Regions from separate parts of the Peribacillus asahii genome, predicted to be linked through region 3. Evidence: riboswitches for the same ligand, from Rfam matches in the RefSeq annotation. Region 3 holds a riboswitch; each other region holds the start of a gene.
What was found. Region 3 has a riboswitch for cyclic di-AMP ahead of BAOM_RS05190 (TrkH family potassium uptake protein). Riboswitches for the same ligand answer to the same signal wherever they lie in the genome.
Positions count from the first base shown of each region.

Region 1: linked by a shared signal. The riboswitch ahead of BAOM_RS15895 (APC family permease) and the one ahead of BAOM_RS05190 (TrkH family potassium uptake protein) in region 3 are both predicted to bind cyclic di-AMP.
Region 2: linked by a shared signal. The riboswitch ahead of BAOM_RS08515 (potassium channel family protein) and the one ahead of BAOM_RS05190 (TrkH family potassium uptake protein) in region 3 are both predicted to bind cyclic di-AMP.
Region 4: linked by a shared signal. The riboswitch ahead of BAOM_RS19860 (APC family permease) and the one ahead of BAOM_RS05190 (TrkH family potassium uptake protein) in region 3 are both predicted to bind cyclic di-AMP.

Region 1 covers NZ_CP026095.1:3,223,233-3,231,093, reverse strand. Annotated here, with positions in the region: gene BAOM_RS15910 (dynamin family protein) at 1-1,676, shown strand, start outside; gene BAOM_RS15905 (carbonic anhydrase) at 1,803-2,636, opposite strand; gene BAOM_RS15900 (5'-3' exonuclease) at 2,901-3,782, shown strand; cyclic di-AMP (ydaO/yuaA leader) riboswitch at 3,995-4,138, shown strand; gene BAOM_RS15895 (APC family permease) at 4,277-6,103, shown strand; gene BAOM_RS15890 (DUF6123 family protein) at 6,355-6,624, shown strand; gene BAOM_RS15885 (DMT family transporter) at 6,637-7,542, opposite strand; gene BAOM_RS15880 (reverse transcriptase-like protein) at 7,526-7,861, opposite strand, start outside.
Region 2 covers NZ_CP026095.1:1,747,430-1,755,290, forward strand. Annotated here, with positions in the region: gene BAOM_RS08490 (ABC transporter substrate-binding protein) at 40-1,041, opposite strand; gene BAOM_RS08495 (ABC transporter permease) at 1,078-1,938, opposite strand; gene BAOM_RS08500 (ABC transporter ATP-binding protein) at 1,940-2,731, opposite strand; gene BAOM_RS08510 (RNA-guided endonuclease InsQ/TnpB family protein) at 3,256-4,713, shown strand; cyclic di-AMP (ydaO/yuaA leader) riboswitch at 4,857-5,008, shown strand; gene BAOM_RS08515 (potassium channel family protein) at 5,111-5,767, shown strand; gene BAOM_RS08520 (DUF5105 domain-containing protein) at 6,619-7,671, shown strand; gene BAOM_RS24900 (TcaA second domain-containing protein) at 7,687-7,861, shown strand, end outside.
Region 3 covers NZ_CP026095.1:1,035,241-1,043,101, reverse strand. Annotated here, with positions in the region: gene BAOM_RS05200 (hypothetical protein) at 1-464, opposite strand, end outside; gene BAOM_RS05195 (potassium channel family protein) at 585-1,244, opposite strand; gene BAOM_RS05190 (TrkH family potassium uptake protein) at 1,270-2,604, opposite strand; cyclic di-AMP (ydaO/yuaA leader) riboswitch at 2,948-3,090, opposite strand; gene BAOM_RS05185 (protein-glutamine gamma-glutamyltransferase) at 3,297-4,133, opposite strand; gene BAOM_RS05180 ((deoxy)nucleoside triphosphate pyrophosphohydrolase) at 4,471-4,866, shown strand; gene BAOM_RS05175 (HNH endonuclease) at 4,913-5,911, opposite strand; gene BAOM_RS05170 (DEAD/DEAH box helicase) at 5,952-7,861, opposite strand, start outside.
Region 4 covers NZ_CP026095.1:4,019,405-4,027,265, reverse strand. Annotated here, with positions in the region: gene BAOM_RS19875 (TrkH family potassium uptake protein) at 1-362, opposite strand, end outside; gene BAOM_RS19870 (cation:proton antiporter) at 579-2,192, shown strand; gene BAOM_RS19865 (hypothetical protein) at 2,456-2,578, opposite strand; cyclic di-AMP (ydaO/yuaA leader) riboswitch at 2,733-2,879, shown strand; gene BAOM_RS19860 (APC family permease) at 3,034-4,860, shown strand; gene BAOM_RS19855 (2-thiouracil desulfurase family protein) at 5,284-5,742, shown strand; gene BAOM_RS19850 (metal-binding protein ZinT) at 6,041-6,781, opposite strand; gene BAOM_RS19845 (hypothetical protein) at 7,369-7,773, shown strand.

The DNA of each region.
Region 1 (7,861 bases), 2.2 Mb from region 3:
ATCCGACGACAGCTGCTATCAATAAAATTATGGCGTCAAATGCGGAGCATTCACACGGTACTGCAACTGTTCAATTAAAAACAGAAGCGATGTTACTCGAAGATGTATCACTTGCGCTAAATGCTTTTGGAAAGCAGGCAAAAACACTGGATGAAGCGTATCAATTTGCGGGTGAGATTGTTGCGAAAGCAGATGAACAGGAAACAGGTAAAACGTATCTTTCTTTCTTAAGAGCGTTTCATCAAGGGTTACCTCCTTACAAAGAGCAGCTTGGTACAGTTATTACAGTAGATTTAGATGGCTTTAAAAGCTTTGCGGCTGAGGAATCGAAGTCTTGTCTTGTTGATTTAATTGAACTGTATTATGATTGCGCCATGACGAAGCAAGGAATGGTATTAGTTGATACACCGGGAGCCGATTCCATTAATGCTCGTCATACAGGAGCGGCCTTTGAATATATTAAAAATTCGGATGCCATTTTATTTGTGACGTATTATAATCATCCATTCTCGAAAGCGGACCGTGAGTTTTTAATTCAGCTTGGTCGTGTTAAAGATTCCTTTGCGATGGATAAAATGTTCTTTATCGTTAATGCGGTAGATTTGGCGGAAACGACAGAAGAATTAGAGGACGTAATCGAATATGTGAAAGACCAATTAAATGGCTTTGGTATTCGCTTCCCGAAATTATTCCCGTTAACGAGTAAAGGGGCGCTTTCAGAAAAGCTTGAGCCAGGTTCCTTCCATCACGCATTCTTGCCGAATAGTGGAATTAGTACGTTCCAATCACGTTTCGATGACTTTATTGAACATGATTTAACGGACCTTGCGATTGAGTCAGCAGAAGCGGCCGTCATTCGCGCAGAAGAACTATTAGCGGATGTAATTGCTGCTTCTAAACAAGATGAGCAAGCGAAATTGCGTGCATTAGAAACGTTGAACGAGGAAAGTCAAGCGATTGCTGACATACTTGCGGTGATTCCGAGCGAAGCAGAGAAAAAACGATTGAAAAAAGAAGTGGATGAACTAACTTTCTATAGTAAGCAGCGTGTCTTTTTACGTTTTACGGATTTCTTTAAAGAATCCTTTAACCCAGCTGTTATTAAAGACGATGGGCAGGACTTAAAGGTTGTATTGAAGCAAGCGCTACAAAGTTTACTAGAATCATTAGGCTTTGACCTTTCCCAGGAAATGAGAGCGACGGCTTTGCGTTCAGAAGTATTTGTTAATAAGTTATTAAAAGAAAAGCAAGTGTCACTGTTACAGCAAATTCAAGATGTTAGAAAGACCATTTCTTTGCAGTCTTATGAAGCGGCAGGACGGGATATTCCTGAATTCAAGCGGGCCTTTGAAGACCTAACAGAAGCGGAATTCAAAAAAGAGTTAGCTCTTTTTAAGAATCCAAAGGCCTTCTTTGAAAAAAATGAAAAAGTGCATATGAGCAATGCTATTCAAGCGCGTTTAGATCAGCCGGCTCTTGATTATGTACAATTCCAAGGTGGACGTATGTTTGAAGCCTACACAGCGATGCTTGAAGAAGAACTAGCTGCCATTCAACAAGCCTATCAACGAGAAATTGCTGATATCTTTGCTGGTTTACGTTCTGCTTTAGAAGAAAAAGTGGATATTCCGTACTATGAAGAAGTATTGGCGAAAATGAAAAGAAAGCATTCTTAATGAAAAAAGCAGACTTACTAAAATAAGTAAGTCTGCTTTTTTACTGTTTTTCGTGTGAAAGGGTGATTCTACATCTCTTTTCACAGTGATACTAGATATAGCTACTAAAATAAAAATATCAATAGATTAACTCTTCCTAATTTCACGTTCATTTAATGGTTGGACAGGACGATGATTATCTGGAAAGATTTTACGAAATGCCTCGATTTGTTCTTTAGACATTTCAATTGGCTGCTCTAATATAATCCAATTAACGTTTTCAGAACACGGGGGAGTCGTTAATGAACCATTATATCTAAATGATTGTTGATCCTTTGGAAGAATCTCCGTTAAGTTTATCGGATTAGCTAGTTTCTTCGCTTCAGTTGTTTTTTCTTGAGGGAGAGCTTTCCAAGCTTGTTCAAGAACCTCATTTGCTTTGCCTTCCTTAATCATTAGCCCTACTACGGCTAATTGATTCTTGTCATCTTTATGTACGAGATGTAATTCCATATCAAAGTTTTGTCCATTAAATTGATGTTCGCTTGGTGTATGAAAATGAAATTGAGCTAATGTATACTTATTATTGTTTAGAACAATGAAGTTATCTGATGTTGCAGGGTTCCCTTGAATAGTATGTCCATTGTTTTCTAGGGAAAATTCAGAGGATATGTAGTTGATTTCTAGTTTTTCAAGTTGTTTATCTGCTTTAATTTGGGATGTCTCAACATTGATAGGGGATTGTTCCTTCCCGTTTATACATGCAGAGTTTAGAGGATCTAACTCACCCCAATGTTCTGGTCCTGTTTCTCCTTTGTAAGACCAATCCGTTTCATGATGTACAGTTGTTGACGTTTCTGTGGATTCTTCTTTTTGAAGCTTTTCTTCCTTGGTTGATTCGGTTACTCCTGAAGAACAACCAGCTAATGATAGAGAAATAAAAGTTGTTAACAGGGTAAAGCTTAATTTACGACCTTTCATTTTGAACCCCCTTATTCTATTTTGTGTCATAATTTATAACACTAGTCACTAAATTAATATAATTTATATATATTTTCAACTAATATTTTGAAAAATAGGAATTATTGACTAGTGTTTTTTAAAAAGGCTGTGTTAAACAATATTGTTGATCAAATGGGTAGGAGCCAAAAATGAACAGCGTCCTATAACAAAGCTCTTTTAAAAAGTAACTATATTAATAAAAATCATGATAAAATAAGTAGACATCATAGTTGAGGTGGTAGTATGTTAGGAAATGAAAATGAACAGTGTCCAACTTTTCTACTTGTAGACGGGATGGCGCTTTTATTTAGAGCTTTTTATGGAACAGCTGTTACAGGACAGTTTATGATTAATTCAAAAGGTGTACCGACCAATGCAGTGCAAGGGTTTTTAAAGCATATGCTAACGGCAACTAATCATTTTAAGCCAAGCCATGTGGCGGTTTGTTGGGATATGGGCAGTCATACGTTTCGAAATGAACTGTTTGATGGGTATAAGGCGAATCGTTCGGATGCACCAGTGGAAATGATTCCACAGTTTGATTTAGCGAAGGAAGTAGTTCAAGCCTTTGATATTCCGAATATTGGACTAGCCGGTTTTGAAGCGGATGATTGTATTGGAACGATTGCGAAGGCGTCAGCTAAGGATAGTCGTGTAGGCATCTTAACGGGAGATCAAGATATGCTGCAGCTGTTAGATGAGCATATTTCTGTTGTGTTATTGAAAAAAGGCTTTGGTAATTATGATGTGCATAATCCTCATAGTTTTTATGAATGGAAAGGGATTAAGCCGAGGCAAATGATTGATTTAAAAGCGTTAATGGGCGATACAGCAGATAACTATCCAGGTGTAAAAGGAATTGGTGAAAAAACAGCGTTAAAATTATTAATGGAGTATGAAAGTATCGAAGGAATTTTAGAAAATTTATCTTCATTAACGAAGGGGCAGCGGGCGAAAATTGAAGCAGAGCTTGAGATGCTTCATTTATCCCGAAAGCTTGCTGAAATTAAATGTGATGTACCAATTTCTTGCTCGCTTGATGAGGCGTATTTTCAATATGATGACGAAAAGGTACGGTATATGCTAGAGACGCATGAATTTCGATCGGTTTTACGTATGTTATAAGAGGGCAGGAGCTTCAGAATAGAAGCTCCTATTTTTTGTATTATTGATCATATATGTAAAATGATGTAGTAAGAGAAGAGTATTATATATTGTTTATCATTAAACATTTAGGAGGGAAGACAATAGTATTATAGAAACATAGGAAGTATAGGTCATAATAAAATTTTTATTTACTTTTCGAATTCACAGCAGTATGCTAATCACAGTTTCATATTTCTAAATCGCTGAAACCGTTTGGTGCGGGGGAACCATTATTAGAATTGGTTAACAATTCAAGGGGTGAATCCTTTCAAGGTAGGGCTACTCAAAGGTCCGAATCCGACAGCTAACCTCGTAAGCGTTATATGAGAAGGAAGGTGGAGCTTGTGAGACAAAAAAATTGATGTCTACAGGTCTATTTAACTTTGACTTGTAGGCATTTTTGCATTTTGTAAAAGATTTTTTCATTTAACTAGGTAATATACAACTACATTTATGTTCGGTGGTGATTCTTAGTGATGGCCTCTATAAAAAGATTTTTAATTGGGCGGCCTTTAAAATCAACGGCAGCCGGGGAACAAAAGCTTAACAAAACAAAAGCTTTGGCTATATTATCTTCTGATGCTTTGTCTTCTGTTGCATATGGTCCCGAACAAATATTGCTTGTGCTAATTACAGTGGGTGTCACTGCATTTTGGTATTCCATTCCTATCGCTGTAGGAGTATTGCTTCTGTTAACGGCTTTAATTTTGTCTTATCGACAAATTATCTTTGCGTATCCTCATGGAGGGGGAGCGTATGTTGTTTCAAAGAATAATTTAGGTGTGAATGCAGGATTGATAGCTGGAGGTTCCTTATTAGTTGATTATATTTTAACTGTGGCTGTAAGTGTGTCTGCTGGGACGGATGCTATTACATCTGCTTTTCCTAGTTTGCATACACATAATGTGGTGATAGCCATCCTTTTTGTACTATTTCTTACTATCCTGAACTTAAGAGGGGTAACAGAGTCAGCTTCCATATTAGCTTATCCGGTGTATTTATTCGTTTTAGCGTTATTCATTCTGATTGGTGTAGGGATATACAAAATCTTGATGGGGGAAGTGTCTTCTGACTTACGTACTCCAATGGGCACACCGGTAGCAGGAATCAGTTTATTTATCCTTCTTAGAGCATTTGCATCAGGTGGTTCTGCGTTGACAGGAGTTGAAGCCATTTCTAATGCGATTCCAAACTTTAAAGAGCCAGCTCCTAATAACGCTGCCAAAACGTTAATTTTAATGGGTTCCTTACTTGCTGTGTTATTTACAGGCATTGTATTTCTAGCCTATTATTTAAGCATTGTTCCGAGTGTAGAGGTAACAGTTGTCTCGCAAATTGCTGAAGAGATATTTGGACGAAATTTCATGTATTTCTTTATTCAAGGAGCAACAGCTTTAATATTAATCCTTGCTGCCAATACAGGCTATTCTGCTTTTCCTTTGCTGGCTGTCAATCTCGCAAAGGATAAGTTTATACCAAGGATGTTTACAATTAGAGGCGATCGATTAGGATATTCGAATGGAATTATCATATTAGGACTTGCTTCCATCGTCTTAATAATCGCTTTTGAAGGGCATACAGAAAATCTTATTCCGCTTTATGCAGTAGGAGTATTTATTCCATTTACGTTGTCTCAGACCGGAATGATGGTTAAATGGATTCGTGAAAAGCCAAAAGGATGGGTTTTTAAGTTAATCATTAACTCCATTGGTGCTGTTATTAGTTTGATTGTTACCATCATATTCTTTTTAACTAAATTTACTCAGGTTTGGCCGGTTTTAGTTTTTTTACCTATCATCATTCTCGTTTTTCATCGAATTAGAAAGCATTATGATGCAGTAGGTGAGCAGCTAAGGGTTACGTCTTGTGAACCTGCTGTACCAATCGAAGGGAATGTAATCATTGTACCTGTCGCTGGCATTACTCATGTGGTGGAGAATTCATTAAACTATGCAAAATCCCTTTCAGCAGAACAGATTATAGCTGTTTACGTTTCTTTTGAACGAGAAGATGAAAAGAAGTTTGAGGATAATTGGAAGAAATGGCAACCTGATGTGAGACTTGTAACTTTACACTCACATTACAGAAGCATCATAGGTCCATTAACTAAATTCATTGATACCATTGAACATAAAGCGAGTGAAGCAAACTATCGGGTTACAGTCGTTATACCACAATTTATACCAAGGAAAGGCTGGCACAATATTCTTCATAACCAATCAAGTTTACTGATTCGTACTTCCTTGCTTTATCGAAGAAATGTCATTATCACGACTGTACCTTATCATTTGAAAAAGTAAAATATATTCGAGCGATACAATAGCTGTTACTTTGAATAGAGCGAACGTATTGAATGAGTAAAGTGATAAAAAATCTTTTTCATTGTAGCAAGTCTACTAGAGCTTTAAATACCATTTTGTTCAGAAGTAAAGTTTACTCTGAACAAAGTGGTATTTCTCATGTTTAGTATTAATTTTTATTAGATAAACGATAGGAAAAAGTCAAATTTTGCGGTAAGATGAAGGAAAAAGTGTACGGAGAAGGTGGAAGATTGGCTTGGTCGACTGAAGAGTATATTACATATTTAGAAGGAAAAGGTTTTTCTTTTGGTGAAGACATGATTGGTTTTATTTATTTTGGAAAACAGTATACGAAAGCTAGTGATTCTTTAGTTAATATTGCGATTGAACTAACATTAAAGGTGCAAAAAAAGTTCGACGGCAGCTTTTATGTATCTTTGCTTGAAACTTTAACAAAAAATCATATTTCTACAAAACGAGAAGCAGAAAAGTTTGCTCGTGAACAAGGCTTATTTCAATAAAATCGGACTCCCTCAATGGAAGTCCGGTTTTATTTTTCTTTTTTTAGCAGGCAGTTCGGCAATAACCATCCCAAACAAAATACATATACAGCCAGCGATTGAAGCGACTGTTAATTTTTCATCAATCCATAGATAGGATGTGAGAGCGGCAAATACCGGCTCAGTCGCAAAAATTAACGCAACTCGTGTTGGAGATGTGTAGGCTTGGAAATGCGTTTGCGCCAAAAATGCCAATGCTGTAGCAAAAATAGCGGTTACAAACAAGGCGCTCCAAACTTCTGTTTGCAACATGATGGTTGGATTGACTAAGACTGAAATATCTTCACCAAAAATCGGTGCTGATATAAAGGATAGAATCGATACGGTAAACAGCTGCACTAATGTTAATGGTAAAGCTGCATAATCGCCAGCGACTTTAGCTGTCATAATGATTTGCATTGCAAAACTAACCGCACATAATAAGATGAGCAGATCACCAAGACTGAATGAGGCTGTATCGACCACTGTCATTAAATAAAGTCCAATTGTGGCTGCAATAACCCCAATGATTGCATTTTGCGATAATTTCATTTTTAAAAGCAATACGGAGAACAGTGGAACAAGCACGACGCTTAAGCCGGTAATAAAGCCGGCTTTGGCTGGAGTGGTATGCAGTAAACCTACCGTTTGAAATGAATATCCTAAAAAAAGCCAAATGCCAATTTTAAATCCGGCAATTAATAAATTTCTTGACCAAACACCTTGTTCTTTTCGGATGAAAAGAACATAAATAATAAGTAGACTTATAAAGGCGATCAAAAATCGAATCCCATTAAAGCTATGTGGTTCAAGAAAAGAAGTTGCATTTTGAACCATAACAAAGGTCGCCCCCCAAATAAAGGCGACGAATAATAACGTAAAATCAGCTGTCTTTCTCATCTGGCCGCTCCTTGTTTAAGTGAATAGCTCGTCTAGCTAATTGATCGGCGGACTTATTTTCAATGCTTGGAATCCATTTTATAAAAAAGAGGTCTAATTGTTTTGCTAAAGTTAACGCTTGAGCAAGCAATGGTGCATAGCGTTTATTTTTGGCGAATTCTTTTTCCATTGCTTGGTTAATTGCTTGTGAATCCGTGCGAAAAGAGACAATTTGATAATGATTTTTCACACAAATTTCTAATGCTTTAATCAATGCATAGTATTCTGCTTCATGATTTTCCAGTAAGCCAAGTGGAATCGAATAGCGTTCTACATGACC
Region 2 (7,861 bases), 710 kb from region 3:
ATCCAGAGGCGTGGTTTTCTAGTCTTACTTATGAGAAATTTATTTTTCAGGCAAGTATTTTGTTGTAAAGATTTCATTCGCTTCGAATGGCTTTTCCAATAAGTCTAAATCATGCAGCTGTTGAATAAGTGTAGCCCATCTTTCTTCTGTCATATAGCCGACACCGTGTTCAGACGCATCTTTGCCGTACACAAATTCTTCTTGAGATTCGGTTTCAAAGGCTAAAGCATCTAAGGCGATGTCTGGATTATCATTCTGAATGACTTTATTAATAGACTCAGAAGACGTTTTATAAGAATTCCATCCTTTTACAAATGAAGTAACAAAGTTTTGAACCGTTTCTTCATTCTTCTCTAAATATTCTTTTGTTACAAATAATACAACATTATAAGGATCGTAACCCGCGTCAGCAATTAGCTTTGTTTCTGTTTCGATTCCTTCTTTTTCTAAAAAGAAAGGCTCGGATGTGGCAAATGCTTGGGTAACAGAATCTTTTTCATTTACAAAGTTCGTATGCTGCCCGTTGTACGCTAACTCTTCTACTTTACTTAAATCGTATTTAGATTTTAAAAAGTCCCAATATGTAATTCCAGGTTGAACATATACTTTTCTTCCATTCAAGTCTGTGAAGTCTTTAATTCCATGCCCTTTATGGAACATAAATACTTGTGGACTTCCCTGCATTGCAGCTGCTACAGCGACTAAATCAATTCCTTGATTTTTAGCAATAACTAATTGATCCGCGTGTGCAAGACCAAATTCCGCGCTGCCTGATGCAATCATTTGAACAGAAGATACTTGAGGACCACCTGGCTCAATGGTTACATTCAATCCATTTTCTTTAAAAATCCCGTCTTCCTGTGCGGCATATACACCGCCATGCTGTGCCTTTGGAAACCAGTTTAATACTAATTTAACATGTTCAACAGCTTTATCATCCGTTTTGTTCTCTTCCTCACTAGTACTAGCTTCCTCACCGCTGCAGGCAGTCAGGAAAACTAGAAAGATAATTCCTAAAAATAGTAGATTGAATTTTTTCACCTTTTCTTCCTCCTTTAATTCGTAATGAATTTCGCTTTATTTTTCAACCTTCATCGCTGACTCATGCCAAGATCGCAACATTAAGTGAGCTATTAGGCTAACGAGAAGGTAAAAACCAATCCCTAATAATGCCGCGGCTATTCCGCAGGCAAACAAATATGGAGTTTTTAATTGGATGGCGGCTACTGTAATGGCATAGCCTAAACCACCTTTACCTCCACCGATTCCTGCTACATATTCTCCAACAATAGCTCCGACAATCGATAACGTACAAGATACTTTTAATCCTGCCATAATATAAGGCATTGCAAATGGAATGCGGAGTTTCCACATTTTCTTCCATTTTGATGCATTATATAGTGTAAAGAGTTCTCTCATATTTTTATCGACTGAATTCAGCCCCATTAATGTATTCGAAATAACTGGGAAAAAACCAATTAAAAACGAAATGATTACAATGGCATTGAAGCCGGCGCCAAACCAAATAACAATAATCGGTGCAACGGCAACAACAGGAATGGTTTGCAAAATAATGGCGTATGGATAGATGCTAATTTCTAACACTTTCGAGCTTGCTAATAAAATAGAAACGAAAATACCGATAGTCGCACTGAGTAAAAATCCAATAATCGATTCAATAACTGTAATTTGAATGGCTGGCCATAATAAGTGCCAATCCGTTAGTGCAGCGTGTAAGACATCTGTAGGTTTCGGAAGAATAAATGGTTTGATCCCCAATAAAGAAGGGATCAATTGCCATAAAGAGAGGAAGGCAATTAAAGCAATGATTGGACCGAGATAAACACCTTTAACTTTAGTCCAAATTTTCCCTGTATTACTTTGAGGGAAATGCGAAACCATTTTTGGCTTTTTCGTTGCTACTGATTGTGTGGACATCTTATCCTAACTCCCTTCTTACTGAGCTATTTTCGAGACTGTGGGCAGCTATATCTACATAGTTTGTGAATGTTTTGTCTGTTCTTACTTGGAGTGTTCTTGGAAAGGGGAGATTGACGTTAATAATGGATGATAATTTCCCGGGACGAGAAGACATGACTGCGATTCGTGAGGATAAAAATACAGCTTCATACACGTTGTGGGTAACAAATAGAATAGTAGTTTTTTCTTTTTTCCATATATTAAGGAGATCAATCTGCAATGTTTGACGTGTGATTTCATCGAGAGCGGCAAAAGGTTCATCCATTAATAACATTTTTGGTTTTGCTGCTAAAGCACGGGCGATTGAAACTCTCATTTTCATCCCGCCTGATAGTTCTCTAGGATAGGCATCTAAGTAATCTTTTAAACCGACCATCTCTAATACCTCTATTGCGTACTCCTTATGGCTTTTCTTAGTAGATCCTCTTAATTCAAGCGGCAATAATACATTATCAAGCACAGTTCGCCAAGGAAGTAAATTTGCATCTTGAAAAACGAAGGCGATATCGTTTGTTTTTTGAATAATCTCCTTAGGTATTTTACCGAAAACTTGGACATGGCCGCTAGTGGCTCCACTCAACCCAGCTACCATCCTTAGCGCAGTGGACTTGCCGCAACCCGATGGACCTAAAAAACTAATAAACTCGCCTTCTGTAATCGTTAAGTCAAATTGACTTAATGCAATGGTGCCCGTATTGTACACTTTACTAACACCTTGGAATGAAACGACTTCGTTTGGATTTGTGCTCAATATTTTCCCCTCCTGAAAAATCACATTATTTGTTTATGTTTATAAATGTTATATTATATTACATTGTATGTGATATAATACTTATTTTATTGTGTTGTAGTTCATTTGTCATTAGCAAAAACAAACAAATCGAAGTGAATATTTTAGTTACTATCACTAATTGCATGTTATAAAATATTACATTTCGGGTTTTTGGAAAGTGAAAAATCTATCATTTTCACTGAAAGAGTACCCCTTCCTCAAGGAGTGTGAAGGGCGGTGAATTTCAGTTTGCAAAGTAAAAGGTGGATAGGAACTTTTACGAAGCAGATGTTAATCCTTTTTGAATTAATTCGTACACAGCTCCCACAAAGGAAGAAATAAGACTCTTTTGTTGATAGGCTTTGATTTGTTTAATTAGGTCAACTGGAAATTCGGTTAATTTAAGTTTGTTTTCCAAATAATAGAACGTTCGTAATGGTGTATACTGTAAATATATCATTTGTAAACATATACTAAATATATATAGGAAGGAGGGGATAACAATGGAACACACGCCATATAAAACGTATCAAATATGGATTAAAAAAGGACATCGTTTATTTTCGTATTTTCAAATGATGTGTGAACATGCAAAAAACTTATATAATACGAGTAATTTTTACTATCGGCAAGTATATACCGCTCTTACCAGCAATAAACCTCTTCATCCTTTACAAGAAGAAGTGTTACAGGTTATTCATACACATATAGGTCGAATGAATGATATTCAACTTCAAGCTTACCAAAAGCGAGTAGCGAAAGAACAAATGAAACCAGTGGACGAACGAAAAGAAGTGAAAGCGAATTTGTTTACGAAACCGACAAACGAACATCCGTATATCAACTATGCATTTTTAGATTGTTTATTTAAGGTTAGTAAACAATCCGATTATCTTTCATTACCGATTCAAAGTAGTCAACACGTCATGAAGACTATGTTTCAAAACTGGAAATCGTTTTTTGCTTCTTTATCCGATTATCGAAAAAATCCTCATAAATATAAAGGGAAACCACGTATTCCTAATTACAGTTCCTCTAAAGTGAAAGAAGTATTTTTCACTAATCAAGATTGTGTGATAAAGAATGACCGTTATTTAAAATTTCCTAAAACAAAAGAACAACTCAATATTGGAAAAATGGCTAGAATAAAAGGGAAACTTAAACAAGTTCGTGTCCTTCCCAAGTACGGTCAGTTTGTGGTAGAAGTTGTATGGGAGTGTTCTTTGCCTGAACCAACAGAAAAAGAGCCAACTCATTTCATGGGAATTGATCTAGGAATTGATAATCTAGCGACTGTAGTGGCTAATACAGGAATGAAGCCAGTTTTAATTAAAGGAAAACGTATCAAATCCATGAATCAGTATTACAACAAGCAAAAAGCCTATTATACGAGTATCCTTTGTCACGGAAAGTCATCCAATCAAGGGCAACATACGTCAAAAAAATTAGAACGATTGCATTTGAACCGTCACAAGCAAATCAAAGATTTATTCCACAAAGCGAGTCGTCATATTGTGAATCTTGCCTTACAAGAACAGGTAGACATAATTGTGATTGGACAGAACAAACAGTGGAAACAAGAATCGAATATAGGAAAACGAAATAATCAACAGTTTTGTTTTATTCCACATCGTTTATTGATTCAAATGATTGAATATAAAGCGATAGAGCATGGGATTCAAGTAGTTATTACGGAAGAATCCTATACATCTAAGGCTAGTTTTTTAGACCTTGATTTTCTGCCCACTTATGAGAAAGAAAAGACCTACTCATTCAGTGGAAAACGAATCAAACGTGGGCTATATAAGAGTGCAAAAGGAATTTTGATGAATGCTGATGTAAATGGGGCTTATAACATGATTCGAAAAGTAGTTCCAAATGCGTTTGCAAATGGAATAGAGGGGTTGAACGGTAGCCAATCCGTTAATGTGTCAACTCCCCTTGTGTTAAGCGTTCAGTAAGTAGGTTCGACACACAAGAAACCCCCACTTCAAGGAAGCTCGGTAGAGTGAGTAAGTGGGGGAGTATTCATAAGGTGAATGCTCTCAAATGTTCTTTACAACTTAATTTTGAAGGAGTAATATTACTTTCATGTAAAACCATATTTCTTTATTCGCTGAATCCTTTATGGAACGGGGGAACCAATTTTGTGGCGGTGTTTTCGTCGCTTGGGGTGAATCCTTTATGAAGAAGGTAGGGCTACTCTCATGGTCCGAATCCGACAGCTAACTCCGGAAGCGTGAAGAGAGAGGAAGTGATACTGGTGATCGAAAAAAATGATTCGGCCACGGGGTAATCCTCTGTGGTCTTTTTGGTGCGTTCTATATAAAGAGATTGTAATAGAAGGGGAAAAATGAGATGAAAAAACAGTTTGTCGTGTTTGGGTTAGGTAGATTTGGAGGGAGCTTAGTTAAGGAATTCCATTCAATTGGAGTGGAAGTGATGGCGATTGATAAAGATGAAAGTAAAATAGATGAATATGCAGCCTTTGCTACTTATGCTGTCGTAGCTAATGGCATAGACGAGATGAGTTTAAAATCTTTAGGTGTGAGAAATTTTGATGTCGCTTTCGTCTCTTTAGGTGATGATATTGAAGCTAGTATTTTAACGTGCTTACTTTTGAAGGAAATGGGGGTTCCTCAAGTTTGGGCAAAAGCTCAAAATATGTATCATCATAAAGTGTTAGAAAAGGTTGGAGTCGATCGAGTGATTCATCCTGAAAGAGATATGGCGCAGCGAATTGCTCATCATATCGCATCCGAAAAAATTATTGATTATATTCAATTATCGGAGGAGTATAGTATTGTCGAAATCGTGGCGTCGCATAAAATTGATAAAAAGTCATTGATGGATTTAGATATTCGCGCAAAATACCGCTGCAATATTATCGGGATTCAACGTGGAAAAGACATTAATGTGGCTCCGCTTGCTGAAGAACAAATTTGCCAAGGAGACACATTAATTGTGATTGGACATAACAAAGATATTGCAAAATTAGAGGCGCAAGGCGTGTAACAAGCACTATACATTTGAAATGAATGCTTACTGAAACGCTTGTATTAAACCGTTTTATCCCACACCTAATGGGAAGTAAGCTCCCCACCTCAAGCTTGCGAGAAGAAAAAAGAGAGATGAGGGAATTCCCTCATTAATAGCTGCGGTTCTTAGCTCCTCGAGGTCATAAGCGGTCATGCTCTATGGCAAACTGCGTCATGCTGCCTTTCATCTGCTTGTCGGGGCTGAACAGTCGTCTTTCAGCTTTTGGCATAGTAGACCTGTCTATAGGAATAATTGCTGACTTCTCTATTGTTGAAAAATGAATCATTGTAGGAGTTAGGGGATTTGGTAAAGTAGGTCCGCTTACCCTCGTCTATTTGCTGATAACAACAAAAAAGTGAGTATCAAATATCCTAGTAAAGATATATAGACCGTATGAAAAAATATACAAATAGAAACAAGCAGTGAATGTTTTCGCTGCTTGTTTCTATTTGTATGGGAATGTTCGGAAGATTAATATATGAAAATCAGTGTATGGAAGATATAGGGTGAGCTAAATCAAAAGTTCTATTATTTTTATAATAATTAATAAAAATAAGAAAATGGTACGTTATAGCGCTTATGTAAGTATATTCAAAAACTAGTAAAAATGAATTATTTTCCTTTATTTATATAATAAACCAGAAAAAAATATTTGCTATCTATTCCTTGTATATCAAGGCCTTGAATCATTAAGCCTAGCTCAATAGGTTTATTTTTCCTTTTTATTAGGGATAAATATCCTGTTTTGGAAGGGGGGATTTAGGTAGATTTAATATGAGAGAAGAAATGATACATATTATAGTCTAGTTTAGGAAGGGGTTCTTTTTTTGAAAAAATGGGTATTATTCTCCGTTGTATCAGTATTTATTTTCCTTTTATCTGCATGTTCAGATTCGGGTGAAAAGGCTTCAACTGAAAAGAGTAAAGGGTTGGAGGCTTCTATTGAAAGCGCTAGTTATATTGTTTCAGAGAGTGATGATGGGGTTTCTGAAAATGAGAACTTAGCTATAATGGCTATTCATTTAAAAGTTAAAAATTTATCAGATTCTCCAATGCGATTATCAGGGTATGATGGGATTAAGTTATATGATGGTGAGCAGCAAATCAATATTAATCCAGAACTTTATAATCGCGATATAGGCTTGGATATTGATACAGGCGGGAGTATTGGTGCAGGAAAGTCAAAAACTGTATTAGCGATATTTGAAGTAACAAAGGATAAAGAGTATGAAATTGGCTTAAATCCACTATTTGATAATCCGGAAGAGGAGTCAGAAGAGTTAGTATTAAAGCTTGATACGAAGAAGTATGCCGCTAGCTATGAAACGCTGCAAGATCCAGCGAAAGCATTGAAGGCTTACGTGGATCAAATCTATTACAATAAGGAAAATCCAGATTATGAGCAACTTGTATCGGCTGATAAACCAGTATTGCAAGAATCAGCACAAGAAGCATTTGAAACGGAAATAAACAAGGTGTTTGATAAGAAATTAGATGACACAGACATTGAAAAGCTATATGCAACATACCGTGATATCTTAGCGGAAAAGGCTGAAGTGAATGCTACTATTATTGCAAATGCTAATGATAAGGCAATCGTTGAAGTAGAGGTTTCTACACCGTCATTAAAAACATTATATGAAGATGTTTATGAGTATGAGCGTGAATTTAGAGAGAATACAGGAAGTTATGATTCACAAGAAATTGATAAATATGTACTTTCAAAATTGCCTAAAATTTTAAATGCTCTTGAGGTAAACGAACTTAGCGACCCAGTGGAAGTGTCCTTAACGAAAAAGGATGGAAAATGGACGATTGAAGCAGTTGATAAGTATGGTGAAAGTTTAGACACTGTATTTGTAAAAGGATCAAGTTATTAAGGAGCCGTGAATAATGTGAAGAAAATATGGTTACTTGCTATACCAGCGGTGGTTGTGCTCACCATTATTACGGTTGTGTTGATCCAGCAGAATAATCGACCTAAACAAGTTGTCGAAGCGTTTGAGCAGGCGGTTGATCAAAAGAAGCCGGAACAGCTGAAGGATATACTCTTAGTAGATAATAAGAAGG
Region 3 (7,861 bases):
GAAAGCGCCTTATAAAACGCATCACTAATATTAAAATATACATTTAATAAGACCACAGTGTATATAGGCCTCCACCAATATACTTTATAAATATTTAGTCGTAAAAATAAGTTCTCAATACAATAATAAAAAAGGCTGAAACTAATTTTCCACTTCCAGTTTTTGTTCAGTAAGGTTAGAAAAGTAGCTGTAATTGGTACATAAATCGCTTGAGAGAAGATTGCTCCTAAGACTGAATCAAAAGCACGCTTTTTCATAATTGACGGTTTGTATCTATAACCATGAAATAAGTTGAGAACCAGATACTCAAATAAATAAGCAAAACCCATATTTGATAATAGTAAAATCCACGTATCCTTTTGTTTTTTACGTTTTAACACTAGCAAAAACATACCTAAGTGAATAACTGCTAACAACCAAAAAGGGATTGAGTTCTTATTGAAACATTTTTTCTTTTTTCCCATTCTTTACACCGTTTTACTTTTTGACATTTATTTTTATTATTGTTCATTTGAAGGAAAATATTTATCAAAGGATGCTATTGTGGAAAAGAAATAAAGCGAACAGTGCCAGGCACTGTTCGCTTATTGTCCTATATTCGCAAATTTAGCAATATCCTCTTTCTTCCCAATCATCACTAATAAATCTTCCTTGTGAATAATACGATCTGGAGAAGGAGAAATAATAATATCTCCTTCTCTAACGATAGCAATAACACTGACATTATATTGGGCACGAATGTCAAGGTCACGCAGACTTTTTTCAGCCATTTTTAAAGGAATCATAATCTCCTCTATACTGTGTTCTTTTGATAACTCAATATAGTTCAACATATTTGGTGATAGGAGCTGATTGGCCACACGTTCTCCCATGTCTCTCTCAGGATAGATAATCCAATCAGCCCCTACTTTCTCTAAAACCTGCCCATGTCGCTTTCCAAGAGCCTTTGCAATGACTTTTTTAACCCCTAGCTCTTTAAGTAGTGAAACAGTTAAAATGCTAGATTGCATATCATTTCCAATGGCTACGATTACACAATCAAAATTGCTTATCCCAATCGCTCTAAGTGCCTTCGTTTCTGTCGCATCAGCCACTACTGCATGAGTGACGAATAATTCAGCATCCTCGACTTTTTCCTCATTTGCATCAATTCCTAGCACCTCTTGTCCAGCCTCATATAGTCTTCGAGCTACACTTGTTCCAAATCTCCCTAAACCAATTACAGCATATTGTTTTATAGCCATTTCCATCTACACTCCCTGAATTTAATTAACCAATCATTATATTTCCTTTAATATGACGGAAAGTATCTGATTTACGTCTCTTTGTAATAGCAAAAGCAACTGTTAAAGGACCTAATCTTCCTGCAAACATCGTGAAAATGATAAGTATACGACCAATAGAAGATAGCTCTGGAGTTAATCCCATGGACAGTCCCACTGTACCAAACGCAGAAGTAGCTTCAAATAAATACATCATAAAATCGTGACCGGGTTCTGTAATGCTAAGCGCCATAGTCATGAATACAACAATGCTCAATCCGCACAAAGCAACTGTCAGTGCTTTTAATATCGTTTCAGTCACAATTCTGCGCCTAAATAAGACAACATCTTCTTTTCCTTTAATTTGAGACCATACGGTAGCTACTAAAACAGCAAAGGTCGTTATTTTAATTCCTCCAGCTGTGGATCCTGAACCTGCTCCAATAAACATAAGAAAAGTGATTAAGAACAAAGTAGAATGTGTTAAATCTCCAATTGGTAATGTATTAGAACCTGCCGTCCTTGGAGTCACTGCTTGAAACAATGAACCTAATACTTTTCCAGTTTCGGATAAAGGCCCTAATGTCTTAGCATTTCCATATTCAAATATGAAGATTAACAAGGTTGCCCCTACTGTTAGAATAACGGTTGCTAGTAATACTACCTTCGTATGCACAGATAAGCGGCGAGTATTACGGTATTCATAAAGTTCGTTCATCACAATAAATCCTAATCCACCGAGTGTGATGAGAGCGCATACGGTTAAGACGACAATAGGATCATCTACATAAGGAGTTAAACTCCGAAATTCTCCCATTAAATCAAAACCGGCATTATTGAAATTGGATATAGTATGGAAAAATCCAAAATAGATGGCTTTACCTAATGGCATATCGTAAGAAAAACGAATCGATAAAATGATCCCACCGACAAGTTCAATCACTGCGGTGAATATCAATATTCTTTTTACTAATCTTACAAGCCCCGTAATGGATACGTTATTGAAAGCCTCCTTCAATAGCAGCCTTTCTTTTAAAGAGATTTTTTTACCTAACAGCAAAAATAAAAAAGTTGCAAATGTCATAAATCCTAATCCACCGATTTGAATGAGTGTTAAAATGACCAATTCACCAAACATAGAAAATGTATCCCCAGTATCTACGACGACAAGCCCTGTTACACATGTAGCAGATGTAGCAGTAAATAAAGCATTTAAAAATGAGAGACCCTTTCCATCCTCAGTGGCAATGGGAAGAGTCAATAAAAAGGCTCCGATAAGGATGACAGTTGCAAAACCTAATACAAGGACTTTTGGAGGGTTAACCTCTTTTATTTTTTTCATCGTTATCTCCTAACTGACCTCATAAAAAAATTTAGTATCCAGTTTACTTTTTCCATTACTGTATCTAAATATTTGTCCCACAGTTATTAAGATAAAGATGGGCTGAACATGGAAAAAGACCGATGTATACTTTCTCTGAGGTGAACAATACGATTCACTTATTGAATAAGCTTTTAAGTACTCGTTACTCTATTTAACGCCTAGTAAGCTATACAGCTTTCTTTGCTATATGTTTTCAAAGCAGCCTCTAATTATAGGCATAATAAAAAGACCTACAAATATATCAGGCTGCCATTTTGTTTTAAACACAACAAAAAAGCCTCCTGAATTAAGGCGGTCTTATACCCCCTTTCGCTTTAACCGACGAAGTTAGCTGACGGGTAGGATGGCGAAAGAGTTTCTCATCCCTTCTACAATGGCAGAATTAACCCCAAAATAATGGGTCCTCCGTTCTCAGATGATTCTGAGATTAGGCCGATATGAAATTTTTGATTTAATGCGATCATTCTACGCCTGCCATATATGCATTGTAAATCCCTTAAATATACAAAAAATGGCCAAAATAAACCATATACGTTCATTATTGGCCAAAAACAACACTAAAACACTGTTTCTCATGATATTTCTAGATGTTTTGAGATATTCAATAGTTTGTAAGAAGGTTATATTAGTAGATTTAAGATAAAGTTTGATCATTTGCAATAAAAATAGAACCGATACCGATCACCTGAAATTGAACTTTCGTTATGGTGTATGACGACATGTTGAATTTTATAAGTCATATAATTTCGTGAAAGCATCGAAATTTTCGCTAAATGTTTAAAAGATGGTCTTACGACCGAATTTGTCAGGTAGGCTGATTGAGTACTCCCTGGCATTCTCGCTTTATTTAGCGCTTGAATCATTTGTTCAGCAGTCCCTATTCCTACTCCATGTGCAAAATAGGCACCATCTTCGAGAACAACCGCATTTTCTCCTCTCCACCAAGGGGTTTCTGGATGAAATTCCGGATTATTAAAATAAACAACATCTCCGGGTAAGAAATAATCCGTATTAATCAGTTGTATGCCGAGTTCAGGATCAGCATGCCAACTGTATAAATAGAGGTCTTGGAATATCCGATTAAATACATATTCGCCCAGACTGTTTAAAACGGCATGATAATAGATAATCACTTTTGCCGTGGCACATTCAAACGCATACAGTACACTGTTGTTGTAAATGTCTTGAATCGCATCAGATGGCCTTACACCATGCTTCAGTTGGAATCCGCCGACATTTGTCAAATACCAGTATTCGGGATTACAACGAGACTTGGAAAAGGGTTCGAACTGAGCATAACCTTGATTCATGGCTCTTGCACTTGCTATGATGTTTTTGCGTAATTTCAGTTCAAACGATAACTCATCGAGGGACTGATACGAATAAACGACCGGATGTTCATGCATTTGTTGAACAATTACACTTTCCATACTACCAGAAGGCCACATGCTACTTTGTTGAAAATTCATCCCCGATATTTGTATCATACTATCCCTCATTCCAATCTTAAGTATCATTCTTATTATTTAGTGTATTGAGGATTCGTTTTAATGTGTATCACCTAGGGTAAGAATCCTAATCTAAATTTCCGATAATCTCTATCCGCCGACACAAGGATTTTCAGTCCTTTGCTCTACCGACTGAGCTACTGAGCCAAATGATTTTTAAAAAGTAATATGGCGGTCCGGACGGGACTCGAAATAATTTCAAAAATCTCTGTAGTTGGCATGTAAAGTATGGTTGCTCACTACAGACTTTCCTCTAAGCTACTAACAAATTAAATGGTATGATAGTAATGTCATTAACACTATACAGGAGGATTCCATGAAAAAAGCCGTCAAAGTAGTAGCTGCTATTATTGAAAATAAGGAAAATGAAATTCTTTGTGCATTAAGATCGCCCAATATGAGCCTTCCTAACATGTGGGAGTTTCCAGGAGGAAAAGTCGAGCAAGGAGAAGACCTTCCCTCTGCTATCGAAAGAGAAATAGCCGAAGAACTAGGGTGCAAAATTAAAGCGAATGATGTGTTTAATGAAAACACGCATGAATATGATACGTTTATCATTACTTTAATTTGCATGAAATGTACAATTGTAGAAGGCACACCTATTCCAAAAGAGCATTCCAAACTGATTTGGTTGAAACGTGAAAATTTAAGTTCACTTAAGTGGGCTCCTGCGGATGTTCCGGCGGTGGAGGAATTAATAATAAAAAAATAGTCCTCTCTTCTGAGAAGACTATTTTCCCCTTAAATTTATTTAACATCTATAATATAATCCTCTTCGGCACCCAAATATCCGTAAAACCATTATTAATCGAATATTTATAAAGATCTTCCAACTTCTTTTCACTATACACCCGCATATCCTCTCTTTGAAAGAGATCGGACTGCATCAAAAATTCTTCATTTCGATCGATTAAAGCTTCCAAGAAGTAGTCAGAGGCTAACTTATCATTTTTCGAGAGATTACACGTGCTACAGGCAATGACTAAATTCCATAACTGATCGTTCTGCACAAAACTCCACGGAATGAAGTGATCCACATGCGCTGCTGCTTTTTTCTTAATTACTTTTCCACAATAAAAACATTTCCCATCATAAAACGATTCCAACACTTGATAAAATTGATCTAAGGAAGACCTTTTGGAAACATTCTCTACTTTCAATAGCAAATTCGTTGTATCTCCTTCGTTATTAAATTTCTCCAAGAAAAGAGCAAGCTGATAATTCGTTAAATAGTGAAGTATTCTCTGAAATCGTTGCATAAATGAATAATAAGAAGGATTGATTCGTATATATTCCTTTTTATTATTAAAATCATAAAGAGTAGAATCCGTATCACCGTATAATGCACCCATCACATTGATTTTGCACTTTCGTTTCACTTTAATAATGACCTGCACTTGAATTTCTGAAGAAAGCTTATCAAAAACTAATGTATTAGGAATTTGATAACAAGATTGAATGGCCCCAAGCACATTTTGAACTTCCGCTTTCTTTCCTATCATATTAATTTGATTAAGATTATGATGAATAACCAAGTTCCAATAAATTTTTGAAAAACTGCTAAATAAGATATCATAAGACAGCTCTAGCTTTTCGTTTACGTTATACAAATTTTCAAGCAACGACTTGATTAACACAAACTTATATGTAGTCGAATTTTTTGATTTACTAGAGAAGATAAAATTAAAATGACTCCAAATATCTTGATCAGTTAAATATTCAGTTTTCATTTCTCCTACTTGCAGTTTATGGCTCATGGCACTTCACCTTATCTAATGATTTAAAAAACTGATTTATTCAATCAATGTCCCCATTCTTGATATAATGATAAAGCTTACTATCAACGCTTTGCTCCATAACCATGTTCATATGGACAACTGGAATTTCTTTCTCGTTCTTATCTTTCATTACAGTTTGTCGAACTGTATTTTCATCTGGGCTAGCCTTACCTAAGTAGTAAAAGTCGCTTCCTTCATCATCATCCTTTTTTACAAAGATATGAACATCAATATTATTTTCTTTTGCTTCAATAATTTTTTTAACTTCTTCGGATTGCAGTGTTCGATTACTTCTTGTATACCATTTTAGAACGTCTTGATTTAGAAACTCATCTCCATAGGCCACACTAGACTCTACCTCATCATTTTTATGGTATGTAATAAAGATTGGGCACGTATGGTGTTTTGTTTTGTAGCCATAAATCGTTGAGCTTTCATCATTCTTCCAATTCAAGAGCCTGCAGGCATCTTTTCTTGTATATTTTTCATACAACATAAGAGGCCTATTACATGAATATCGTTTGTTCTTTTCTTTCGCACTTTGAATAATGTCGATCATCATCTTTTTAAAGTAATGATTTGAATGCAGACTCTCTCTAATCGCTTCATTAAAGTTAAAATATTGATCTTCATGCAAAGTGATAATTGATTTTTCTCCATATTTGACTCTCTGTGTTTGTGTGAAAAATGACAAATCCAAAATGTGCTGCACTGAAGCTATTGTTGCGTCATCTACTTGACAATTGGCTTCGTTTAACAGGTTGAGATATTCGTTATATTCAACTTTTTTTTCGTATAACAATATATCCAACAAAATAATTTCATGTTTACGTTTGCCATTCAATATTTCTAATGACAACATTGTCAAAACTTTATTCTCATAATCTGTTAATGTAGGAACCACTTCTTTCACTTTCAATAAGAATTGGTGGTAGTTTGAATATTTATTTACAATAACAATGGGGTCAATGGAATGATTGGTTACAAAATCATATAAATAGGGGATCCTCCCTATTCTATTTTTCAACTCAACAAAGGCTTCTTTTAAGATTTTCATTTCCGTTAAATTACTGTTATTAATCGCCTTAAAGATTTGTCTTTTTGCTACTTCTTCAAAGTTAACCGTTGAGATACCTTTAATATAACTTGTATCCTTCATATTTCTGCGTATATTGTCTTTGTTTTGCGATTTATCCCCAGATAGAGCAATTGGAATTAAATAGTTATTTTTATAATTGCCGATAAAATCTATAATCGTAACGAAATCTTTCGATTCATGCTTACGAAGTCCCCGCCCAAGCTGCTGGATAAAAATAATGCTCGATTGAGTCTGTCTTAACATAACAACTTGATTAACGCTTGGGATATCGATCCCCTCATTAAAAATATCTACCGTTAAAATATAATCAAGCATTCCGTTTTCTAATTGATTTACCCGAAGTTCTCTTTCCTCTTGCGAATCGTCGCCAGTTAATGCAACCGTACGAAAACCTTTTGCATTCAATAAAGGAACTAGTTCTTCCGCTTCTTTTTTTCGACTGCAAAATATTAACCCTCTTACTTTGTCACCAGAAAAACCATAGTATAAAATCTTTTCAATTATATGACTTACACGTTCTTCATCAACAAGCCTCGATAAAACTGTAGTATCATCTATTGTCTCTCCATTATATTCAAAGTCTGTTACCCCAAAATAGTGAAAAGGACAAAGCATATCTTCTTCAAGTGCTTCTTGTAATCGAATTTCATAAGCAATATTGTAATCGAATAATTCATATATATTAAAATCATCTGTTCGCTCAGGTGTAGCCGTCATCCCCATAAAAAACTTAGGTTTAAAATAATCAATCACTTTATGATACGATCTAGCACCTGCTTTATGAACTTCATCTATTAAGATATAATCAAATGCTTCATGGGCAAATTGCT
Region 4 (7,861 bases), 1.8 Mb from region 3:
AGCCCTGTAATGGATACGTTATTGAAAGCCTCCTTCAGTAGCAGCCTTTTTTTTAAAGAGATTTTTTTACCTAACAGCAAAAATAAAAAAGTTGCAAATGTCATAAATCCTAATCCACCGATTTGAATGAGTGTTAAAATGACCAATTCACCAAACATAGAAAATGTATCCCCAGTATCTACGACGACAAGCCCTGTTACACATGTGGCAGATGTAGCAGTAAATAAAGCATTTAAAAATGAGAGACCTTTTCCATCCTCAGTGGCAATGGGAAGAGTCAATAAAAAGGCTCCGATAAGGATGACAGTTGCAAAACCTAATACAAGGACTTTTGGAGGGTTAACCTCTTTTATTTTTTTCATCGTTATCTCCTAACTGACCTCATAAAAAAATTTAGTATCCAGTTTACTTTTTCCATTAATGCATCTAAATATTTGTCCCATTCTAGTTAAAAGATAATAAGAAGTTCTTAACATGCCGTGGGCAATTTCTTGAAAAGAAGTATGGAATTGAAGAAGATAAAAAATCTTTTTTTAATGATGATTTAGATAATGATAAATAAATGAAAGGAATTAATTATGATGAAACATTTTATTTTGATGTCAGTTCATCCTTCAAGCTCATTTACTGCTCAGAGTTTCAACGAAATCATGATTCAATTAATAATTCTTTTAACAGTCAGTGTTGTAGTAGCTTCGTATGCCTATCATAAAAAAATACCATACAGTCTTCCTTTAGTTATAATAGGGCTTGTTCTAGGAATGCTTAATTTACCTATAATAGACGAATCTAGAGATTTCATTACAAATTCTGAAACCTTTCAAATTTTCGTTATTTCCATTTTCTTACCTGCGTTACTCGGAGAGGCTACTTTAAAACTGCCTTTTCACCATTTAAAAGAAAATAAAGCTCCAATTTTAGCTTTAGCTATTGGAGGGACATTGATTACCTATGTAGTCATAGGTTTTGCGAGTCATTATTTGTTAGAAGTAAGTGTAATTGTGGCATTTACCTTTGCTGCACTCATGAGTCCTACAGATCCGATTAGTGTTTTACAAATTTTTAAGCCATTAGGTGTTCATAAAAGGATGAATGCGATTATGGAAGGTGAAAGTCTCTTTAACGATGGAGTAGGAGTAGTGCTATTTAAAATTTCTTCCATTTATCTTTTAGTTTATATGGAAATGGGGGTTGCTGGATTCGGACAAGGCCTACTGTTATTTTTGAAGTTTGCTGTCGGAGGATTGGTTATTGGTTTAATCATTGGCTATATCGGTTCTATCTCCATTAAAAAGATTGATAATTATCCGCTAGAAATTGCCATATCAATCATCGTGTTCTTCGGTTCATTTTTGATAGGGGAAACGGTACATGTGAGTGGTGTCATTGCAGTGGTGGTCGCCGGATTATTATTTGGAAATTACGGTGGGAAAATTGGGATGTCACCTGTTACTAAGCTAAATATTTATAATTTTTATGATGTGATTGCCTTCATCGCAAATTCAATCATCTTCCTAATGGTAGGCTTGGAAATTTCCCGAATCGATGTGCAAGGAAAATGGGGAATGATTATCATTAGTATTATTATTGTCTTAATTGGTAGAAGTGTAGCCGTTTATGCAAGCTTAGCATGGTTGAAAGAAATCCCTTCAAGTTGGAAACACATTCTAAATTATGGTGGATTAAAAGGAAGTCTTTCCATTGCGTTAGCCCTCAGCTTACCTAGAACATTCGAAGGACGAGAAGAGATTATCGTGTTAACTTTTAGTGTCGTGATTTTTTCACTATTATTTCAAGGGTTAACGATTAAATCACTTATAAATAAACTAGGCATTATTGAGAAACAAAATCATATTTGGGAATATGAAGAAGTAATTGCGAATCTTAATCGTAGTAAAACTTCTATATCTACGTGGTCAGATATGAAAGAAGAATCCTTATTAACAGAAAAAGACTATCAGGATTTAGTGAACCTCGAAAATGAAAAATTGAAGAAGTATAATCAAGCATTAGATCAACTATATTCCTTATATCCTCAAATCAAAGAAGAACAACTCAGAGATGCTAAAAGGGAATCTTTGTATAACCAATATCACGAATTAGGGAAGTTAGTTTCAAAAGAAGTGATTTCTCAAAGTATTCTTGAGAGGAAACAAAAGGAAATTTTGGAAGAAGTTGAAAACTTGTCATAAAATTCTTGAACATACACTAGAAATTTTTTTATTGTTGGGAGCATATATCTTCCAACAATAAAAAAAGTATAAAGTATTTTAAACTTAAGTAAATGTCCATTTTTAGGTCATCCTTTTTAAGTATGGTTTTTAGTTTGAAAATTGTTGCACAATTTGAATCAAATGCGACATAAAAGATTCATTTTTTTATTCAACAAAAAAACCGCACACAAGCGGCTTGGTGTTCAATATTTATGGGATACCTTTTTAGAAGGGGCTATATTCTACTCATTATTTATAGATTCCGTATTTTGTTCATGTATGTAACCACCATATTGCTGGTTAATTTCTTTAGCTAACTCATCTAAAAATTCATCAGTTAAAAAGGGCTTATTTTCTTTGAACATGTAATTTCTCCTTTGGCATTCAATCTCTGAAATCTTTTCCTAAGGTATGAATTAATATCTATATTACTAATATTTCCTTTTCCCTAAATTTTAATCTTTACATAAAATTCATTTACTTTTGCTAAAACCAAGAGTATTATAATCACAGTTTCAAATTTCTAAATCGCTGAAACCATTAGGTACGGGGGAACCATTTTTGTGGATTGATACTTAATCCAAGGGGTGAATCCTTTTTTAAGGTAGGGCTACTCAAAGGTCCGAATCCGACAGCTAACCTCGTAAGCGTTATATGAGAAGGAAGGTGGAGCTTGTGACGCAAAAAAAATGATGTGTCTACAGGTCTATTTAACGATGACTTGTAGGCACTTTTTTTTTGGGAATATGGAACTTTTTGAGAAATTATTGTGGAAATGAGCAACATATAATGTATGAACACTATTGGAGATGAGTAATAAATGTTTTCATCAATAAAAAGGTTTTTAATTGGACGACCCTTGAAATCCAATGAATTAGGAGAACAGAAACTTAACAAAACCAAAGCATTAGCCATCCTTTCTTCTGATGCTTTATCTTCAGTGGCATATGGTCCTGAACAAATTTTAATCGTATTAGTTACGTTAGGTACAGTAGCATTTTGGTATTCTATTCCTATCGCAATTGGTGTATTAATTCTTTTAACAGCTCTCATATTGTCATATAGACAAATTATCTTTGCTTATCCTCATGGAGGGGGAGCCTATGTTGTTTCAAAGAGTAATTTAGGGGTAAATCCAGGTTTAATCGCTGGGGGATCATTATTGGTAGACTACATACTTACTGTGGCTGTGAGCGTATCTGCTGGTACTGATGCTATAACATCTGCCTTTCCTACACTACATGATCACAATGTGGAAATTGCCATTGTATTTGTGATTTTCCTTACGATTTTGAATTTAAGAGGAGTAACGGAATCTGCTTCCATATTAGCTTACCCTGTGTACTTATTCGTTTTAGCCTTGTTCATTTTAATTGGTGTGGGCATTTATCATATTCTCACAGGTGGGGTTTCTCCTGAATTACACAGTCCCGTAGGTACACCTGTGACTGGAATCAGTTTGTTTATTCTTTTAAAGGCATTTGCTTCAGGAAGTTCTGCCTTAACTGGGGTTGAAGCCATATCGAATGCCATTCCTAACTTTAAAGATCCAGCACCTAATAATGCTGCTAAAACATTAATGGCAATGGGAGCTTTGCTTGCCATACTGTTTTCAGGAATCGTATTTTTAGCCTATTATTATGGAATTGCTCCAAGTGGAGAGGTAACGGTTGTTTCCCAAATTGCCGAAGAAACTTTCGGACGAAATTTCATGTACTTCTTTATTCAAGGAACTACAGCACTGATATTAATCCTTGCTGCAAATACTGGTTATTCTGCTTTCCCGTTGCTGGCAGTTAATCTTGCAAAAGATAAGTTTATTCCAAGGATGTTTCTGATTAGGGGAGACCGATTAGGATATTCTAATGGAATCATCATACTTGGAATTGCTTCTATTATTTTAATCCTTGCTTTTCAGGCAGAAACAGAGCATCTTATTCCACTTTATGCAGTCGGAGTATTCCTTCCATTTACTTTGTCTCAGTCGGGAATGATGGTTAAATGGCTGCGAGAAAAGCCCGAAGGTTGGATTCCAAAATTTATAATTAATACAACGGGTGCCGTTATTAGCTTTACGGTCACAATGATGTTCTTTTTAACAAAATTCTCACAGGTTTGGTCAATCTTAATTTTTCTACCTATCATTGTTTTCCTCTTTCATCGAATTAGAAAGCATTATGAAGCTGTTGGGGACCAACTTAGCCTTACAACTTGTGAACCATCTGTGACCATTGAAGGTAATGTTATGATAGTGCCTGTTGCTGGTATGACTCATGTTGTAGAGAATTCCTTAAATTATGCTAAATCTCTTTCTCCTGAACAAATTATTGCTGTGTATGTTGCATTTGAAAGAGAAGATGAGAAGAAGTTTGAGGAGAAATGGAAGAAGTGGCAACCTGATGTAAGACTGGTGACACTGCACTCTCATTATAGGAGTATCATTAATCCCCTTACCAAATTTATTGATACTATTGAACATAAAGCTAGTGAAGCGAACTACCAAGTCACAGTGGTCATCCCACAATTTATTACTAAGAAGGGCTGGCACAATATTCTTCATAACCAATCAAGTATACTGATTCGTTCGTTCTTGTTGTTTCGAAAAAAAGTGGTAATCACCACTGTACCTTATCATTTAAAAAAATAATAAAATGTGGGCTTCGTGTCCATAAAGATAGTTTGGAGTTGCTTACGCAACTCCCTTCTTAATTTAACTTGTGCGATTTTTCATAAAAGAAGGTTACTTTTTTTATTCAAGTAAAGAAGCAGTTTAGTGGAAGAGGAATTTATAAGGTTATACTGTTGTTAATTTAAAATAAAGATTGATAATTTGTAAAAAAAGTTCGATAATTTAAAACAAAGTTTGATAAAACCCTGTATTAATATAGGGTTTTTCTTTTGGCCCTTAAACTTCAGCTGTATTGTTCAATTAAAGGGCCATATTGTTGAATAACACCTAGATGTCTAGGTTAAAGTTCAGGAGAGATCGTGAAACTTTGTACTTAAAGTAACGGAGCAGTTTAGTACAATAAGGATGACAATGTATGGATTTATTTGAGAGGTGTAGTTCATGATTTTGGTCAGTTCTTGTTTAGCTGGATTAAAAGTAAGGTATAACGGTACACATAGCTTAGATAATAGGATAAGTAAATTAGTTAGAGAGAATAAAGCTGTTACTATCTGTCCCGAACTGCTTGGTGGATTTTCAACCCCAAGGGAACCTGCTGAAATAGTAGGCGGAGACGGAGAAGATGTACTGGATAGAAAGGCTAAAGTGGTAGAGAAATCTGGTAAAGACGTAACCGAACTTTACATAAAAGGAGCTTATGCTACTTTAGAAAAAGCTAAAAAAATAAACGCAACAATAGTTGTTCTCAAGGAGAATAGCCCATCCTGTGGTAGTTCAATGATTTATAACGGTGAATTTAAGGGTAAGAAAATTGTTGGAAATGGAGTTACTTCAGCCTTACTTAAAAGAAATGGTTTACAAGTAATTTCAGAAGAACAATTTATTAGAAATTTCTTTTAGTTATTCAATTAACGGGCGCGTTTATTTAGGAACGCGTCTTTTTCATGTATGGGCCATTTAATGGAGGAAGAATCTCAAGGGGGAATTGGAAAAAAGTTAAGATCGAGATAAAAATTGATCAAATATTATAATAAAAAACGCCATTTTAATCAAACTTTTTTAAAATGACGTTTCTTCATTTGCTGTTAAATAAGTATTCGAGAGAAACTGTTAATAATGCTTTTTTCTAAAGCTATATATTATACTCTCGAACTAAAAGTGAAAAATAATGGCTGGTCGTCTTTTAAGTTTTATAAAATTAATGTGCATTCATTTCTTCTGCGATTTCTTTACCACTTAAATTAGAAAAATAATAAGTTGGCCAATTGTCTAATTCTTTTAAAAGAGTGACATGATCTTCATTACCAAAATAAATATGGTAATGATCTGCTTTTGTTGGATAAATACTATGGTCACTGAATTGAACATGTTTTGGTACACCATCTACTTTTCCAACTAAATCAAATAAATACCGAACGCCTCTATTTCCAGATTCATAAGTCAAAATTTCGTATCCATGATACTTATATTCCCCTGTTTTTCCTTTTCCGTTTTTATAAAACGTTATCGTATTATCTTTTATAACGATTCGTTCAATGTCTGTTTCATACCCAACTTTGTAATATTCTTTGTACTCTTCAAAGGTTTTATCTTTCTTCGTTTCTACTTTTTTCTGTAAGACCTCATCTAAGGTTCCATCTAATAGATATGGATAGACCGATTGCCAATCTCCTTCCCAATCTGATAATTCTCTATCTTCTACTTCATCATCTTCAAATATCCCTGAATATATTTCTTTCTGTTTTTCATCATCGTGACTATGGTTATGATTATAGCTATGATCTGTACTTTCTGTAGATTCAGAATTGGAATCAGAAGAAGCAGGCTCTGATTCAGAGGAAGCATTTTCGACAGGTGTATCTACTTTTTCTTGACAGCCTGTAAGGATTATACCTAATAAGATAAACACATGTATTGATTTGATAAGTTCCTTTTTCATAAATAAAATATCTCCTTTTCCTTTTTAATCATCGATTCAAATCGTAACAATTACTATTTAAACCTTTATGAATATACTATGTTTTAAATCTTCTGTAAAGCGTGATGATTATGATTTGCATTATTTTTGTAATTTAATAAAAGATCGAATGTATATAATTAAATAAATTTTAAACAAACGGGAGTATTCTTCAATAAGTAGGAACGCTTTTTTTACTAAACGGGTACTAGAGTTCAATAAGTGCGATCCATCTTAAACAGCCTTTGGTCTTCAACAATCGGGCGCAATTCTGCAGTAAGATTTGTGCTCTTTCTTCATGTTTAGGGCCAGATTGTGGAGTAATTCCTAGTATCTTAAATGACGATGAACGGTGACAAGGTTTGTTTGATACAGAAAAACTTCAAGGGAACTTTTCATTGGAAAATTAAGAATATCTTAAGAAAAATATTCATTAAGTATTAAGATTTTCCAGTTAGTATAAAGACAGTAATAGAAAAGAAGTTGAGGCGCTGCTCTGTCTTGACATGACAGAAAACGAGTTTGTCCTCTAATTAAATAGAGTTATATAAAAAATAGTCTGGAGTGATATGATGAAAAGATTTCTTGCAGCCATTATTATTTCTTTAACCTTGTTTGGCTGTTCTGCTCAGGAAAAAACGAACGAATCTTTATCGTTTGAGTTTGTGAGCTGGGACAACAAAATGTATGTGGTCAGTGATGGTGAAAGCGTTGAGAATGATAAAGTGGGGCAAAGTATCGGAGAAGTAACGGAGTTTGTTGATCAAGAGGGGCAAAATTATCAAGGAACAGCATCAAATATATTCAAAGAGGGAACAAAGCTCTACGAAATTAAAGGAACTGGAACAAATCTGGGTATAGCCGTTCAAAAAGACGACGGGACATTCATTCAAGGGGTATTATCTGATGAATGGCTTAAAGAAAATTTAGAGTTAATTACTGAACAGGAAATTTCCGTTCCGGTGGGAAAATAAAAACTGTTAGTATGAAAAAAGGGTGAAATTTGTAATTTAAGGATTTCTCTTAAAGAACGTACACAACAAAACCAGCTAAGAGAAGCTA